One region of the Mycobacterium sp. ITM-2016-00317 genome, then DNA from elsewhere that is predicted to be linked to it. Evidence: riboswitches for the same ligand, from Rfam matches in the RefSeq annotation. Region 1 holds a riboswitch; the other holds the start of a gene.
The links. Region 1 has a riboswitch for S-adenosylmethionine ahead of C6A87_RS04520 (ADP-ribosylglycohydrolase family protein). Riboswitches for the same ligand answer to the same signal wherever they lie in the genome.

Region 1 (7,084 bases):
GGCATCTTCAGGTAGTCGGCGCGCGTGAGGACCATTCGATCAGGGTGTGAAACGCTGCCATGCAATTTCAGTAGTAAACGACCGCCGGTAGTGCGTGGATCCTCTGGCAGGACGGCAACATCCCTTCCGCGGACCTTGGAAGCCAGCTCGAACAGCGTGTCAAAATTGGTGGTCACGGCTTCGGTGCTGGGCAATGAAGCCAGGAGACCGTGTGCCAGTGCGTACCGCGTCGAAACCTTCAGTGCCGCAGCTACTCGTGACTTCAGTGCTTCGCCGGTTCTTTCTAAGCGACGCTCGATCAGCGTTGCCTGGTCCCGTAGATCCTTGTTCTCCAGTCGCGCCCTCTCGGATTCTTCGAAACCGGCTTGCTTCGCGACGTCATTCATCAGCGAACGCCATGTAGGCAAACCCGCGCCTGCGCTCACGCCGGCACCGATGAACAACACCAAGTGGCGGTCAATCGCATCTTCGGCGAGCTTGCGTGCCTTCTCGATGAGTTTCGGATTCGCGTCCTTGGTGAAGCGCCATGTGCCGGAGAGCTCATTCGATCCGATGCATTTGCGGCGTGCCCGTTGCGCAGCGGCGTACGGTTTGTCGCCGTAGGTGACCAAGACGATGTCCACGTCGTTCTCGCTGGCAAGCGTCGTAAGGGCTTGGACGAGACCTTGGACCAGGTCCCCCTTCTTCGCCGCGCCGCCACCGAGTCCTGAGCCGACCAAGTTGACAGCTAACCGCGGCTTCGGCCACGCACATATTCGCTTGCGGTCCTGGAAGGCCTCAGAATTGAGCTCTTTGAGCGCACGGAGGACAAAGTCTCGTACCACGGGCTCGAATGCATCGAATCCCGATCGGTCTCCGTGTTGCCCTACATTCCCGAGGATCACTAAAGGCTCACCGGGCCTGTAAGTCAGTGTGGCCACCCGATCGACACCCCAAGGCCGGGGAATCTTTGTATCTCGGCTGTCGACCACGTCATGCCAGTGCGCTTCCACCTTGGAGGCACCGTCAGTCGGAATGAGCACCGCATCGCACGCAATCTTGGTGAGGTCGCCGTTGATGATGAAAAGGTGCCCGCCCATACTCAGCACCATAGATCACAGGAGTTGCCCTAGCGCGCTTCCTCTGATGTATGTGGCAAATTGAGTGATGGATTCGCGACCCACCCGAGCACGCTTCATGCGTGCTCCGCTGCGAGGCTCGCCTCACCGCGGCCGCTGGGACTGGGCGCTGGGTAGTGATAGCTGAGGCTACGCAACACTCACTCCTCTGTCGGCGGTATCCACCGGATGATCTTCTCTGGGAACCCGCATACCGCGGACCACGGCGTCCGAAGTAGTCCTCCACCGATTCCGTTCCAGTGCTGCCCAGCGTTGAAGAAAGAAGCGCTGCGGTGGAACTCGGTTACCCGAGTGTCTCCGTCATATCGTTCGGCTTCAATCCGCCATCCGGTCATGTCGAAGTCGCGCTCATCGACGAGGACGAAGTTCGTGCCGTCCCAGTCGGCGCAGAAGTAGAACGGGATGTCCGTGCCGGGAATCTTGTGTGAAGCTGCCATCAGTCACCTCGTGTCCGTCAGTTCGAAAGTGCTCCGCTACCTCGGTTTCGACCGCGAGCGAGTGCGTCACCTCACCGCTGCCTGCACAGAATCAAACCGCGCCAACGTCTCTCGGAATGCCGAATTAGGGGAGGCGTCCGGCAGCGCGCCGCAGACCGCGTGCAGCGCCTCACCGGTACCTACGCCACGCAGCCGTGCCCCATACAGCGCCGCGACGCTGGGGGTGCGGCTGTGTGCTTCCACGCAGTGCAGCAACACCGTCTTTCCTTCGCTGCGGAACCGCTCGACTGCCCGCACCGCCTCCAGCATCACGAAGTCCAGGTGCGGGTTGTCGTCGGCACCCGGCCGGTCGATCAGCCGCACCTCGACATGCGGGATGTCGTGGCGGACAGCGTCGTCGCCGACGCGACACAGCGACACCACAGCGCCGACATCGGCGGGCAGATTATGCAGCGCGCCGATCCCCGCCAGCAGCACCCCGTCGTCATAGGGATGCGGAACCAGCGCGCCGACCCGGTATCCCGGATACCTCGGGTCGAAGCGATCGGCCACGCCGCGCCGCGCGCTACGTCCGCTGAGTTCCACCAATCCGCGTGCCCGCAGCCCCGGCCACCCGTGCAGCAGCATTCGCCATTCCAGCGGAACCGCCGACGCCCCGTACGCCGCGCCCAGCAGCCCGCCGGCAATGGCGGCGACGGTGTCGGTGTCGAACCCGCCCCGCACCGCCGCATCGAGCCCGTGGCGCAGATGATCGGCGCGGAACGTCCCGGCCACCGGATCGTCTGCCGGAACCGCCGTCGTCGCGATCGCCGACCACGCCGCCTGCAGCGCCTGCACCACCCAGCCGTTCTTCGGAAAGTCCGACGGCCGCGACGCCTCGGCGGTATCTAGCCGCGTCGCCCATACATCGCGGCGCTCGACAGCGATATGGCCCAACCCGGTCCGAATGTCGATCTCGCCGGTGACCACCGCGTGCCGGATCGCGCTGCACCACAACACGCACGCGTCGCCGGCCTCGGGATCGAAGTGCGTCAGTTCACTGAGCGCCCGCGCGGCCTGCACCATCGCGTCCTCGTCGTCGAGATACGCCAGCGCGACCGGGGCAGTGCGCATCAACGACCCGTTGCCCCCACTGCGGCCCGTGGACTCGTGATGCAGCTGCGCCTCCTGGCGTGCGCGCTGCGCGGTGATGTCTCCACCTCGCGCAGCGGCACTCAAGACCGCGCGGGTCTGAATGCCGACATCCTTGGCGCTGCGCGACCACTCGTGCCAGCGCGCCACGATCGCATCCTGGGGCGCGTCGTCGCGCAGGTCCGCTCCCGTCGCTGCGACCTCGGCGATCGCCACCGCCATCGCGGTGTCGTCAGTCCACTCACCCGGCGCCCACGGTCCACCCCCGGCCATCACGACCTCGAGCTCCGGGCCGCGCGGCGGCTGGAACTCATACGGTGCGCCCAGCGCGTCGCCGGCGGCGGTGCCCAGCAGCACCCCTTCGATGCGATCATCCCGTGCGGTCATCGGTACCCCCTCGATTCCGAATTAGCGCATATATGCGCTAATGGCTAAAACTGTAGCATCGACGCCTGACATGAGCGAGCGGCGCTACCGAGACAGCAGCGACAAGACATTGGCGGACTACCCCCGTCCGTCGGTGGCGGTCGACACTGCGGTGCTGACCCTCGACGAGCAACACGGTCTGGTCGTGCTGCAGGTACGCCGGCCCAATGCCGACGGCTGGGCGTTGCCGGGCACCTTCCTGCACGAGGGGGAGACCCTCGCAATGGCGGTCGCGCGGTCGCTGCAGGTCAAGGCCAACGTCGAAGGGCTGCTGCCGCACCAATTGCACGTGTTCGACGCACTCGACCGGGACCCGCGCGGCTGGGTGCTGTCGGTCGCGCATGTCGACGTCGTGCAGCCTGCTCGACTGGAAGCACGGTTCGCGACCTCGACGCGGTTGATGCCGGTGGGTGCGCCGGGTCGGCTGCCGTTCGACCATCCGGAAATCGTCAAGCGGGCGGTCAACTACCTGCAGTCGCGGTATTCCGACCGGCCCGACCCCGATGCGCTGCTCGGCGAGGAGTTCACCATCCTCCAATTGCGTCGTGCCCATGAGCAGATCGCCGGCCGGCCGCTGCAGCGCGATTGGTTCCGCCGCACCATGGAACCGCAACTGGAACCCACGGGGCAGTTCGCCGGCGGGGTCCGGGGCCGCCCCGCTGAACTGTTCCGGCGGCGCGACGTAGACTGAAGCGGCTTCACGAGACACCGTCGCTAAGCTCCGACTGGGCGGTGCGCCAACCCCACGCTCGTGGGTGGCTCGGATGACGAAGCGACCCGCACCGACCGGTGCAGGGTAAGAGCGCCCATCGTGGGCCCGGAATATCCGGGAGTGCACATGACCGACGCCATCGCGGGACTGGACCACGTTCAGCGTGACCGTGCTGCGGGTGCCCTCGTCGGTGCCGCAGCCGGCGACGCATTCGGTACGGAATCGAGGCCGTCGCAGCCCTGGCAGTGGACTGGGGACACCGCAACGGCCATCGCGATCGCCGAAATCGCGGGCACCGCAGCTGATCTGCGTGCCGGCGAATCACTCGATTACCTTCGCGAACGTTGGCGCTGGTGGGCGCGAACTGCCAAGGACCTCGGGCGCCAACCCTTGCCCGCGACCACTGCCACCGCGAGTGCACGCCTTATCGCCGCCGCACCCGTCGCGCTGGCCTACTTGAATGATGAGGCCGCGCTGGTGCAGGCCGTCCGCACGGTCAGCGAGCTGATAGATGCCGACGTCAACGCCGGCGACGCATGCGTGCTGTGGTCACTCGCGATCAGGCACGCCGTGCTCACCGGCGAGCTCGACGTGCGAGTCGGACTGCGGCATATCGACATTGCGCGGCAAAGTGTGTGGTTGTCGGTAATCCGGCAGGCCGAACGGTCGCAGGCCTCGGTGATCACCCCTGACAACGGTTCGGCGGCCGCGACTTTGCAGGCCGCCTGGTCGGCCATCGTCAACACACCGGTTCCGGTCGAGAATCCCGCAGCGGGAGTGTTCCGCGTCGACCACCTGCGAGTGGCTCTCGAGGCATCAACGCGCGCGGGCGGGGCAACCGTCTCCACCGCCGGCGCCGCGGGTGCGTTGCTCGGGGCCGCCTATGGTGTTTCGGCGGTGCCGTACCGCTGGCGGCGGGCACTCAAGGGCCCGCCCGGGCTGAGCACGCGAGGCCTGGTGCGGCTGGCTGACAAGATCATCGACCGCGGCGAACCCGGCGGCGTCGACTACACCTACCAGGCGTGGCGCGGGTTCCCGAAACCGAGGCGCCACCCCCGCGATGACGAGATCTGGATCGGCGCGGCGCCGTCCCTGCACAGGCTGCCGGCCGGCGTCGACGCGGTGGTGTCGTTGCGCCCGGTCGCCGAAGCGGACATCCCCCATGGCGCTGAGCATCTGGAGGCGCGGCTCATCGACGAGGTCGGTGCCAACGCCAACGTCGACTTCGTCCTGCTCGACACCGTGCGCGCGATCGAAGCGTTCCGCGCAGAGGGTCGCACGGTTTTCGTGCACTGCGCCGACGGCACGAGCGTCACCCCTAGTGTCGCGGCCCTCTACAGCGCCCGCCGACGCGATCAAGATGTGTTCCAAGCGCTGTTCGAACTTTGTGACGTCGGCCCCGGCACCGGACCTCACCGCGAACTGCGCGCGGCGTTACGGCGTTTGCGGCCGGCTGACCCGGCTCAGACGGCACAGCCGACGGCGGGTACCGAAGCGGACGGTTGGTCGGCGTATTGGACCACATTGTTCCCGCCCCGTCCCACAACCCCGTTCCTGCAATGGAAGCGCAGTACCTCGGGGGCCGACATTGCGCGTCGGCTGTGGCAGCAACGGGAATACCTGCGTCGTACTTATGAATCCGTGTATGGCGAGGATGGCGTGGACTGGCCGGTCCGGCACCCCGGCGTCGTACTCGATGCCGTTCCGAGGGCCCGATACGCCGCGTGCCTGGGCTGTGCGTGGATAGAAGCCCTCAGTCGGGACCCGCTTCGAAGCGCGCAGCGGCACGAGATGTCCGGCGAGACGGTTTAGATCGCGTGGCGGCGTTGGCGCCATTCGGGGCAGCACCGCTCTTGGGCGTCCATCGCCTACACGCCTACGGTCCGGCTCTTCCATGACCATCGTGCGATTGCTGGGATGCAGTGTCAGGGCGGTTGAACAGCCGTCGGTTCGTGAGCTATGTCGGCATTCCGCAGCGGCAGCAAAGACTTGTCAGTGCGGTTTGCTACGGTGCAGTTGTCGGACCGGTGCGAACGTGGGAGGCGCTTCCGCCCCACAGATCGAGGTCGGGCATGTTCGCCCCGCACAGCGAATGCCCCACGCGAGAATGCCACGCCTCCACACGTGAGGCCGATGAAATGGGGGACACATGTCCACACAACTCGAGTCCGCGGGTTATGACGTGATCGGTGACATCCACGGTTGCGCGGATGAGCTCCATGAGCTGCTCGACGCCATGGGTTACCGGTCCGCCGGGCTGGGCGGTGCGTATGCGCATCCGACCCGTACTGCGGTGTTCGTGGGCGATCTGATCGACCGCGGAGGGCAGCAGCTGCGGGTCCTGGAGACCATTAAGGCGATGGTCAACGCCGGCAGTGCGCGAATGGTGTTGGGAAATCACGAGTTCAACGCCATGGCGTATGCCACCGAATGGCCGGGCAAGCCGGGCAAGTTCCTGCGCCCGCACGACGACCCGACCGACAAACGGTCGGAGAAGAACGCGCGTCAGCACGCAGCGTTCCTTGAGCAGCTGAGCCGGGACGAGCGCGACTTCTACCTGGGGTGGTTCTGGACGCAGCCGCTGTGGCTCGACCTGGGGGACATCCGCGTGGTGCACGCCTGCTGGCACGAGCCCTCGATCGCGGTGCTCCAGCGGGAGTTGGGCGGCAACCGCTTCACGTCGATTGAGCAGTTGGCGCGGGCGTCCACCAAGGGCGATCCGCTCTACGTCGCGGTCGAGACGTTGCTGAAGGGGCCCGAGATCAGCCTGGCCGATCACGGTCAACAGTCCTACCTCGACAAGGACGGACACCTGCGCGATCGGGCCCGGCTGAGTTGGTGGAAATCCGATGCGACCACCCTGCGGGGCCTGGCCGAGATCGGTCACAACTTCACCGCCCACGACGGCGCCCCGTATCCGGATCTCCCGGATCTCGAAGTGTCCGAGGAGCACCGGTCATACGTCTACGCCGATCAGGTTCCGGTGTTCTACGGCCACTACTGGCGATCCGGCGACCCGCGCCGGTTACTCGACTGGACCGACCACACGGCGTGCGTGGACTTCAGCGCGGTCAAAGGTGGCACGCTGACGGCCTACCGTTGGTCTGGCGAAAGTCAGATTCAGCCGGACCATTACTTCGTCGCCGTTTCGTAGCTGCCCGTTGACCGGGTTCGGGCCCGCATGTCGGCGGGCCCGTTTACCATCGAGCTCGACTGACGGGGGATGTCGACGTGATCATGCTGTTGCCGACCGGCGGCGA
Region 2 (7,084 bases), 390 kb from region 1:
GGCCAGCAACACCGCCATCCGCTCGCCCACCGCGGCCATGAACCGTTCCTTCTCCAGCTGACGATCCGTTTCGGCCTCGCCGGTCGGGACGTACACACTGCCCACCGTGATCCCGGCGGTGTCGACCTCGATGTAGCGGCCGTGCGCAGCGAACTCCTCTGCCCCACAACCGATCCGAACAGCATTCAGAGGCGAACGGGACAGCACGGCCACCCCGTTGCGGCCCTTCACATGCGGGGCCGCCGACGCCAGGTGCCACCCGTCGGCCAGCGCCGGGGCCAGCGCGTCGGCGAGCTGATCGTCGTCGGCGCGGGTCTCCTGCAAGCACACCACGTCCGCCGTCGTCTCCTTGAACCACACGAGCAGGCCGAGGTTCTCCAGGGAGCGCTGTTTGACCGCCGCGCGGATGCCGTTGACGTTGATGGTGCTCACCGTGATGGGACGCGTCACGACGGCAGACCCTAGCCGAGCGCCCCGCCCGCATCCTTGCGGTACCGCCGGTCCCACCTTTATCGTCGGGCACATGGCACCGCGAGAGCCGATCCACGCCGGATCAGGAGAACCCGTCCTGCTGCTGCACCCGTTCCTGTGCTCGCAGAACGTGTGGCGCACGGTGGCCGGCCAACTCGCCGACACCGGCCGGTTCGAGGTGTACGCGCCCACGATGGTCGGCCATCACGGCGGCAACCCGTCCCCGTCCTGGCTGCTCGACACCCATGCCCTGGTCGAGGACGTGGAACGCCGGATGGACGAGCTCGGCTGGGAGACCGCGCACATCGTCGGCAACTCGCTGGGCGGGTGGGTCGCCTTCGAGCTGGAACGACGGGGTCGCGCCCGCACGCTCACCGCGATCGCCCCCGCAGGCGGCTGGCCGCACCACTCGGTGTCGAAGTACGAGACGGTGTTGAAGTTCATCCTCGGCGGGCCGGCGCTGATCGCCGCCCGACTGCTCGGGCCGCGGATCCTGAAACTGCCCGGCGTCCGCCGGCTGGCCACGCTGCCGGTCAGCGGACCCGCCGACGGCCCGTCCGAGGAGGACCTGCGACTACTGGTGCAGGACGCCACCCACTGCAGCGCCTACCTCCAGTTACTGGTCAAGACTCTGCGCCTGCCCGGGCTGCTGGAACTCGCCTCGCTGGGCGCCCCGACCCAGCTGGTGCTGTGCGAGAAGGACCGCGTGTTCCCGACGCCGCGCGGCAACCGGTACTTCCTGACCCACCTGCCCGACGACGCCAAAGTGGTGCGTCTCGACGGCGTCGGCCACATCCCGATGCTCGAGACCCCCGACGTGATCACCGAGCTGATCGCGACGTTCGTCGACGAACACCGCACACCGCGCACCGCCCTCGGCTAACGCCCTGGTCAGCGGGTCCGGTGGCACCGTCTGTCCCGCTTGAGATACAGTTCGTCTCGGTCATGAGTGCCAGCGTCAAGCCCCGGCTCGCTGGCCGGCAACCCTCCAACCGCGGTGGGGTGCCCCGGGAGACGACCAGGTTGAGTAGCCGAACACGGCTATAAGGCAAGCGCGGGTCCGCTGTCAATCGGGCCCCTGTTCCACAGAGGAGCACGACGATGTCCGATAACAGTCCGGTGTCCGACAACAGCGCCCATTGGTCGTTCGAGACCAAGCAGGTGCACGCGGGCCAGACGCCCGACACCGCCACCCATGCCAGGGCCCTGCCGATCTACCAGACCACCAGTTACACCTTCGACAGCACCGACCACGCGGCCGCGCTGTTCGGCCTGGCCGAACCCGGCAACATCTACACCCGCATCATGAACCCGACCCAGGACGTGGTCGAGCAGCGCATCGCGGCGCTGGAAGGTGGTGTGGCGGCACTGTTCCTGTCCTCCGGGCAGGCAGCCGAGACGCTCGCGATCCTCAACATCGCCAACAGCGGTGACCACATCGTCTCCAGCCCGCGGCTGTACGGCGGCACCTACAACCTGTTCCACTACACGCTGCCCAAGCTCGGCATCGAGGTGTCGTTCGTGGAGAACCCCGACGACCTGGAGTCCTGGCGGGCCGCCGCCCGGCCGAACACCAAGGCGTTCTTCGGCGAGACGATCTCCAACCCGAAAATAGACGTCCTCGACATCCCGGGCGTGGCCGGCGTCGCGCACGAGGTCGGTGTGCCGCTGATCGTCGACAACACCATCGCCACGCCGTACCTGATCCAGCCGCTGAGCCACGGCGCCGACATCGTGGTCCATTCGGCGACCAAGTACCTCGGCGGGCACGGCACGGCGATCGCCGGTGTGATCGTCGACGGCGGCACCTTCGACTGGACAAACGGCCGGTTCCCGGGCTTCACCAGCCCGGACCCCTCCTACCACGGTGTGGTGTTCGCCGAACTCGGCCCGCCCGCGTACGCCCTCAAGGCGCGCGTACAGCTGTTGCGTGACCTCGGTCCCGCCGCGGCGCCGTTCAACGCGTTCCTGGTCGCCCAGGGTCTCGAGACGCTGAGCCTGCGCATGGAGCGCCACGTCGCGAACGCCCAGCGGGTGGCCGAATTCCTCGAGGCCCACCCGGACGTGGTGTCGGTGAACTACGCCGGCCTTGCGTCGTCCCCGTGGCACGACCTCGGAAAGAAGCTGGCGCCCAAGGGAACCGGCGCGGTGCTCGCATTCGAGCTGGCCGGCGGGGTCGAGGCGGGCAAGGCGTTCGTCAACGCGCTGACCCTGCACAGCCACGTCGCCAACATCGGTGATGTGCGCTCGCTGGTGATCCATCCGGCGTCGACGACGCATCAGCAGCTGTCCGCCGACGAACAACTCGCCAGCGGAGTGACGCCGGGGCTGGTGCGGCTGGCCGTCGGTATCGAGGGCATCGACGACATCATCGCCGACCTGGAGCAGGGATTCGCGGCTGCCAAGCCGTTCAGCGTCGCCGCCGACGCCGACCCGAACACCTTGGCGTCGTTCTGATGACGATTGTGGACATCCTGACCGATCGCGTGGCGCTGCCCCCCGAAGGCCAGATCGGCATCGTCGACATCGGTCCGCTGACCCTGGAGAACGGCGAGGTCATCGACGACGTGTCGATCGCGGTGCAGCGCTGGGGTGAGCTCTCGCCCAACCGCGACAACGCCGTGGTCGTGCTGCACGCGCTGACCGGCGATTCGCACATCACCGGGCCCGCGGGCCCTGATCATCCGACGCCGGGCTGGTGGGACGGCGTGGCAGGCCCCGGCGCCCCGATCGACACCGACCGCTGGTGCGCGATCTCGACGAACGTGTTGGGCGGCTGCCGCGGATCGACCGGCCCCAGCTCGCCCGGCCCCGACGGAAAGCCCTGGGGCTCAAGGTTTCCGACGATCTCGGTGCGCGACCAGGTGGCCGCCGACGTGGCGGCCCTGGAACGGTTCGGGATCACCGAGGCCGCTGCGGTGATCGGCGGATCCATGGGCGGCGCAAGGGCTCTGGAGTGGATGGTGACCTATCCGCACAGCGTCCGCGCCGCACTGGTGCTGGCGGTCGGCGCGCGCGCGACCGCCGACCAGATCGGCACGCAGAGCACCCAGGTCGCCGCAATCAAGGCCGATCCCAACTGGTGCGGCGGCGACTACCACGACACCGGGCGCTTCCCCGCCGCCGCCTGGAGATCGCCCGGCGCTTCGCTCATCTGACGTACCGCGGCGAGACCGAACTAGACGAGCGCTTCGGAAACGACGCGCAGCTCGAAGAGGACCCGGCCACCGGCGGCCGTTACGCGGTGCAGAGCTACCTGGAATACCAGGGCCGAAAGTTGTTGGCGCGCTTTGATGCCGGCACCTACGTCGCGCTCACCGATGCGCTGTCCAGCCATGACGTCGGCCGCGGCCGCGGCGGGGTGGCGGCCGCACTGCAGAGTTGCCCGGTGCCCGCCGTCGTCGGCGGGATCACCACCGACCGGCTCTATCCGCTGCGGCTGCAGGCCGAGCTGGCCGAGCTGCTGCCCGGCTGTGACGGGCTCGACGTGGTGGAGTCCCAGTACGGTCACGACGGCTTCCTGGTCGAGACCGACGCGGTGGGCGAGCTGATCCGGCGCACGCTGGAGCTGGCGTCACGGTGAGTGGGTCCGCGGATCACCGTTCCCTGTCGTTCGGGGCGGAGGCGGCCGCCTACGAGCGGGGACGTCCGTCGTACCCGCCGGAGGCGATCGATTGGCTGCTGCCCGATGGCGCACGCGATGTGCTGGACCTCGGGGCCGGCACCGGCAAGCTGACCACCCGACTGGTCGAGCGGGATCTCGACGTGGTCGCCGTCGACCCCCTGCCGGAGATGCTGGAGCTGCTCAGCTCGTCGCTGCCCGACACCCCCGCCCTGCTCGGCACCGCCGAGGACATCCCGCTGCCCGACGACAGCGTCGACGCGGTGCTGGTCGCGCAGGCCTGGCACTGGTTCGACCCCGAACGCGCGGTCAAAGAGGTGGCCCGGGTGCTGCGGCCCGGCGGCCGTCTCGGCCTGGTCTGGAACAACCGTGACGAACGACTGGGCTGGGTCAAGGACCTCGGGGCGATCATCGGCCACGAGGTCGACCCGTTCACCCAGAGCGTCGACCTTCCTGCCCCGTTCACCGATGTGGCGCGGCACCAGGTCGAGTGGACGAGCTATCTGACGCCGCAGGCGCTGATCGACCTGGTGGCCTCGCGCAGCTACTGCATCACCTCGCCGGAGAAGGTGCGGGCCCGCACGCTGGACCGGGTCCGCGAGCTGTTGGCCACCCACCCGGCGCTGGCCAACAGTTCCGGACTGGCTCTGCCCTACGTCACGGTCTGCGTCCGCGCGACGCTGGGCTGAGCCCGGCACACTCGGCAGCCGTCAGATCGCTCGGCGGCCGCCGCCCCGCCGTTTTGCGGTGTTGTTCTCGTATCGAATTTCGACGGCGTCATTTGTTTTCGAATTCGCGCAATCGCAGGTCACGACAAGATCACGGACATACATTTCGGTGAAATTGTTTGACGAGTCAAACATCATCGCTGTCAGGCACACAGCGAATATTTACGAACTCGCTAGCCGGATCCCGAAGCCAATCCGCGATGCTCCGTGAACAGGCCCTGAACTGTATTGCACGCCCCCAGAGCCGGTGCTAGCGTGAGGTTCATCATGCTGCCGCGCACAGCTCGGTGCGATACCAGCTAATCAACTGACATTCACTGAATCACAGTCAGGTCTACGGGGGGTCCGAATGACTGAGCAACATATTGCGAACGGTTTCCAGCAGGGAAATGCATCCCCATCGCTGGGGGTTCGCGCTGTTGCCACCGAGCACGCCGGCCACCGAAGCAACCCGCGCAGCAAAGCCGCGTTCGGTGCCGACACGGCGCCGTCGGTCAGCCTGGTGATCCCGGTCAAGAACGAGGCCCGCAACATCGGTTGGGTGCTCGAGCGCATCGCCGACGACGTCGACGAGGTGATCCTCGTCGACGGGAAATCGACCGACGCCACTCTGATCACCGCCCAGCGCTGCAGGCCGGACGTCAAGGTCGTGGCCCAAGAGGGGGTCGGCAAGGGCAGCGCCCTGAGGACGGGATTCCTGGCCGCCTCCGGCGACATCATCGTGATGATGGACGCGGACGGCAGCATGACCCCGGACGAGATCACCCACTACGTCCACTTCCTGGCCAACGGCTACGACTTCGTCAAGGGCTCCCGCTTCATCCCGGGCGGCGGCTCGCTGGACATCACCCGGTTCCGCCGGCTGGGCAACCGGTTCCTGCTGGGGGTGTTCAACGCGCTGTACCGCGCCGACCTCACCGACCTCTGCTACGGATTCTGCGCCTTCCACCGCCGTTACCTGGACGTGCTGGCCCTGTCCGCGACCGGTTTCGAGATCGAGGCCGAGATGGTCGTGCACGCCATGCGCGCGGGTCTGCGGGTCGCCGAGGTACCGAGCCTCGAACTGCCGCGACGGGCGGGCAAGTCCAACCTGCACTCGGTGAGCGACGGCATCCGGGTGCTGCGGACCGTGCTGCGCGGGCACCACGCGGGCCTCAGCGGCCACGTCGTCCAATCGGTCCGCAGGCGGGTGCACGCCGGCGATCGCATCGGGACAACTGCGTGAGCCACGGGCGCGCCGGGGGGCGCAGGCCCGTAGCTCTGATCGTCGGTCCGGGGGACCGATTCCTGTCCGGTGTCAGCTATTACACGGCGCTGCTGACCGACGCACTGGCCGAACGTGGGCCCGTGGCCGCGCTGCTGCTGCGCAGATTGTGCCCCCGCGTGCTCTACCCCGGCCGCGCCCGGGTCGGCAGCACCGACGGGATGCTGCCGCTGCCAAAGGTTTCGGTGTTCAACGGCCTGGACTGGTTCTGGGGACCGTCGGCCGTCGGCGCCTGGCGGTTCTGGCGCCGGACCCAACCCACCGTGGTGATCCTGCAGTGGTGGACCGCCACCGTGCTGCACAGCTACCTGGTCATCGCATGGCTGGCCAAACGCGCCGGGGCACGCCTGGTGATCGAGTTCCACGAGACGCAGGACATCGGCGAAGCCGGACTGCCGCTGGTCGGCCGGTACACCCGCGCCGGGATGAACCTGCTGCTGGAGCGCGCCGACGCGATCGTCGTCCACTCGGACTTCGACCGCCGTGAACTCACCGCGGCCTACCCGCGGCTGGCCCAGCTGCCGGTCGAGGTCATCCTGCACGGCCCCTATCCGCAGCACGCCGAGCAGCGGGAGATCGACTCTCGCGCCGAATCCGTTGCACCGCAACCTGTCCGCGTGCTCATCTTCGGCGTGGTGCGCCCGTACAAGGGCCACGCCGACCTGGCCGACGCGGTCCGGCTGCTCGTCGAGTCCGGAGTGGACATCCACCTCAGCGTGGTCGGTGAGGTGTGGCAGGGCTACCGGCAGCCGCTGGACGAACTCAGGTCGCTCCTGCCCGCCGACCGGCTCACCGTCGTGGACCGCTACGTCGCCGACCACGAAGTCCCCGGATTCTTCGCCACGGCAGACCTTGTCGTGCTCCCCTATCGCCGGTCCTCGGCGTCGGGGCCGTTGCACATCGCGATGAGCTGCGGCCTGCCCGTGGTGACCACATCGGTCGGCGGACTGGTCGAGGCCACCGAGGGATACTCCGGCGCCGTGCTGGTGCCACCCGGCG

Region 2: linked by a shared signal. The riboswitch ahead of C6A87_RS06405 (bifunctional o-acetylhomoserine/o-acetylserine sulfhydrylase) and the one ahead of C6A87_RS04520 (ADP-ribosylglycohydrolase family protein) in region 1 are both predicted to bind S-adenosylmethionine.

The regions. Positions count from the first base shown of each region.
Region 1 covers NZ_CP134399.1:937,557-944,640, forward strand. Annotated here, with positions in the region: gene C6A87_RS04500 (SIR2 family protein) at 1-1,079, opposite strand, end outside; gene C6A87_RS04505 (hypothetical protein) at 1,259-1,555, opposite strand; gene C6A87_RS04510 (ADP-ribosylglycohydrolase family protein) at 1,622-3,073, opposite strand; gene C6A87_RS04515 (NrtR DNA-binding winged helix domain-containing protein) at 3,144-3,803, shown strand; SAM riboswitch class IV at 3,809-3,921, shown strand; gene C6A87_RS04520 (ADP-ribosylglycohydrolase family protein) at 3,951-5,636, shown strand; gene C6A87_RS04525 (metallophosphoesterase) at 5,974-6,978, shown strand.
Region 2 covers NZ_CP134399.1:1,328,235-1,335,318, reverse strand. Annotated here, with positions in the region: gene C6A87_RS06415 (exodeoxyribonuclease III) at 1-438, opposite strand, end outside; gene C6A87_RS06410 (alpha/beta fold hydrolase) at 524-1,354, shown strand; SAM riboswitch class IV at 1,413-1,532, shown strand; gene C6A87_RS06405 (bifunctional o-acetylhomoserine/o-acetylserine sulfhydrylase) at 1,573-2,928, shown strand; partial or broken gene C6A87_RS06400 (homoserine O-acetyltransferase) at 2,928-4,054, shown strand; gene C6A87_RS06395 (class I SAM-dependent methyltransferase) at 4,051-4,782, shown strand; gene C6A87_RS06390 (glycosyltransferase family 2 protein) at 5,171-6,046, shown strand; gene C6A87_RS06385 (glycosyltransferase family 4 protein) at 6,043-7,084, shown strand, end outside.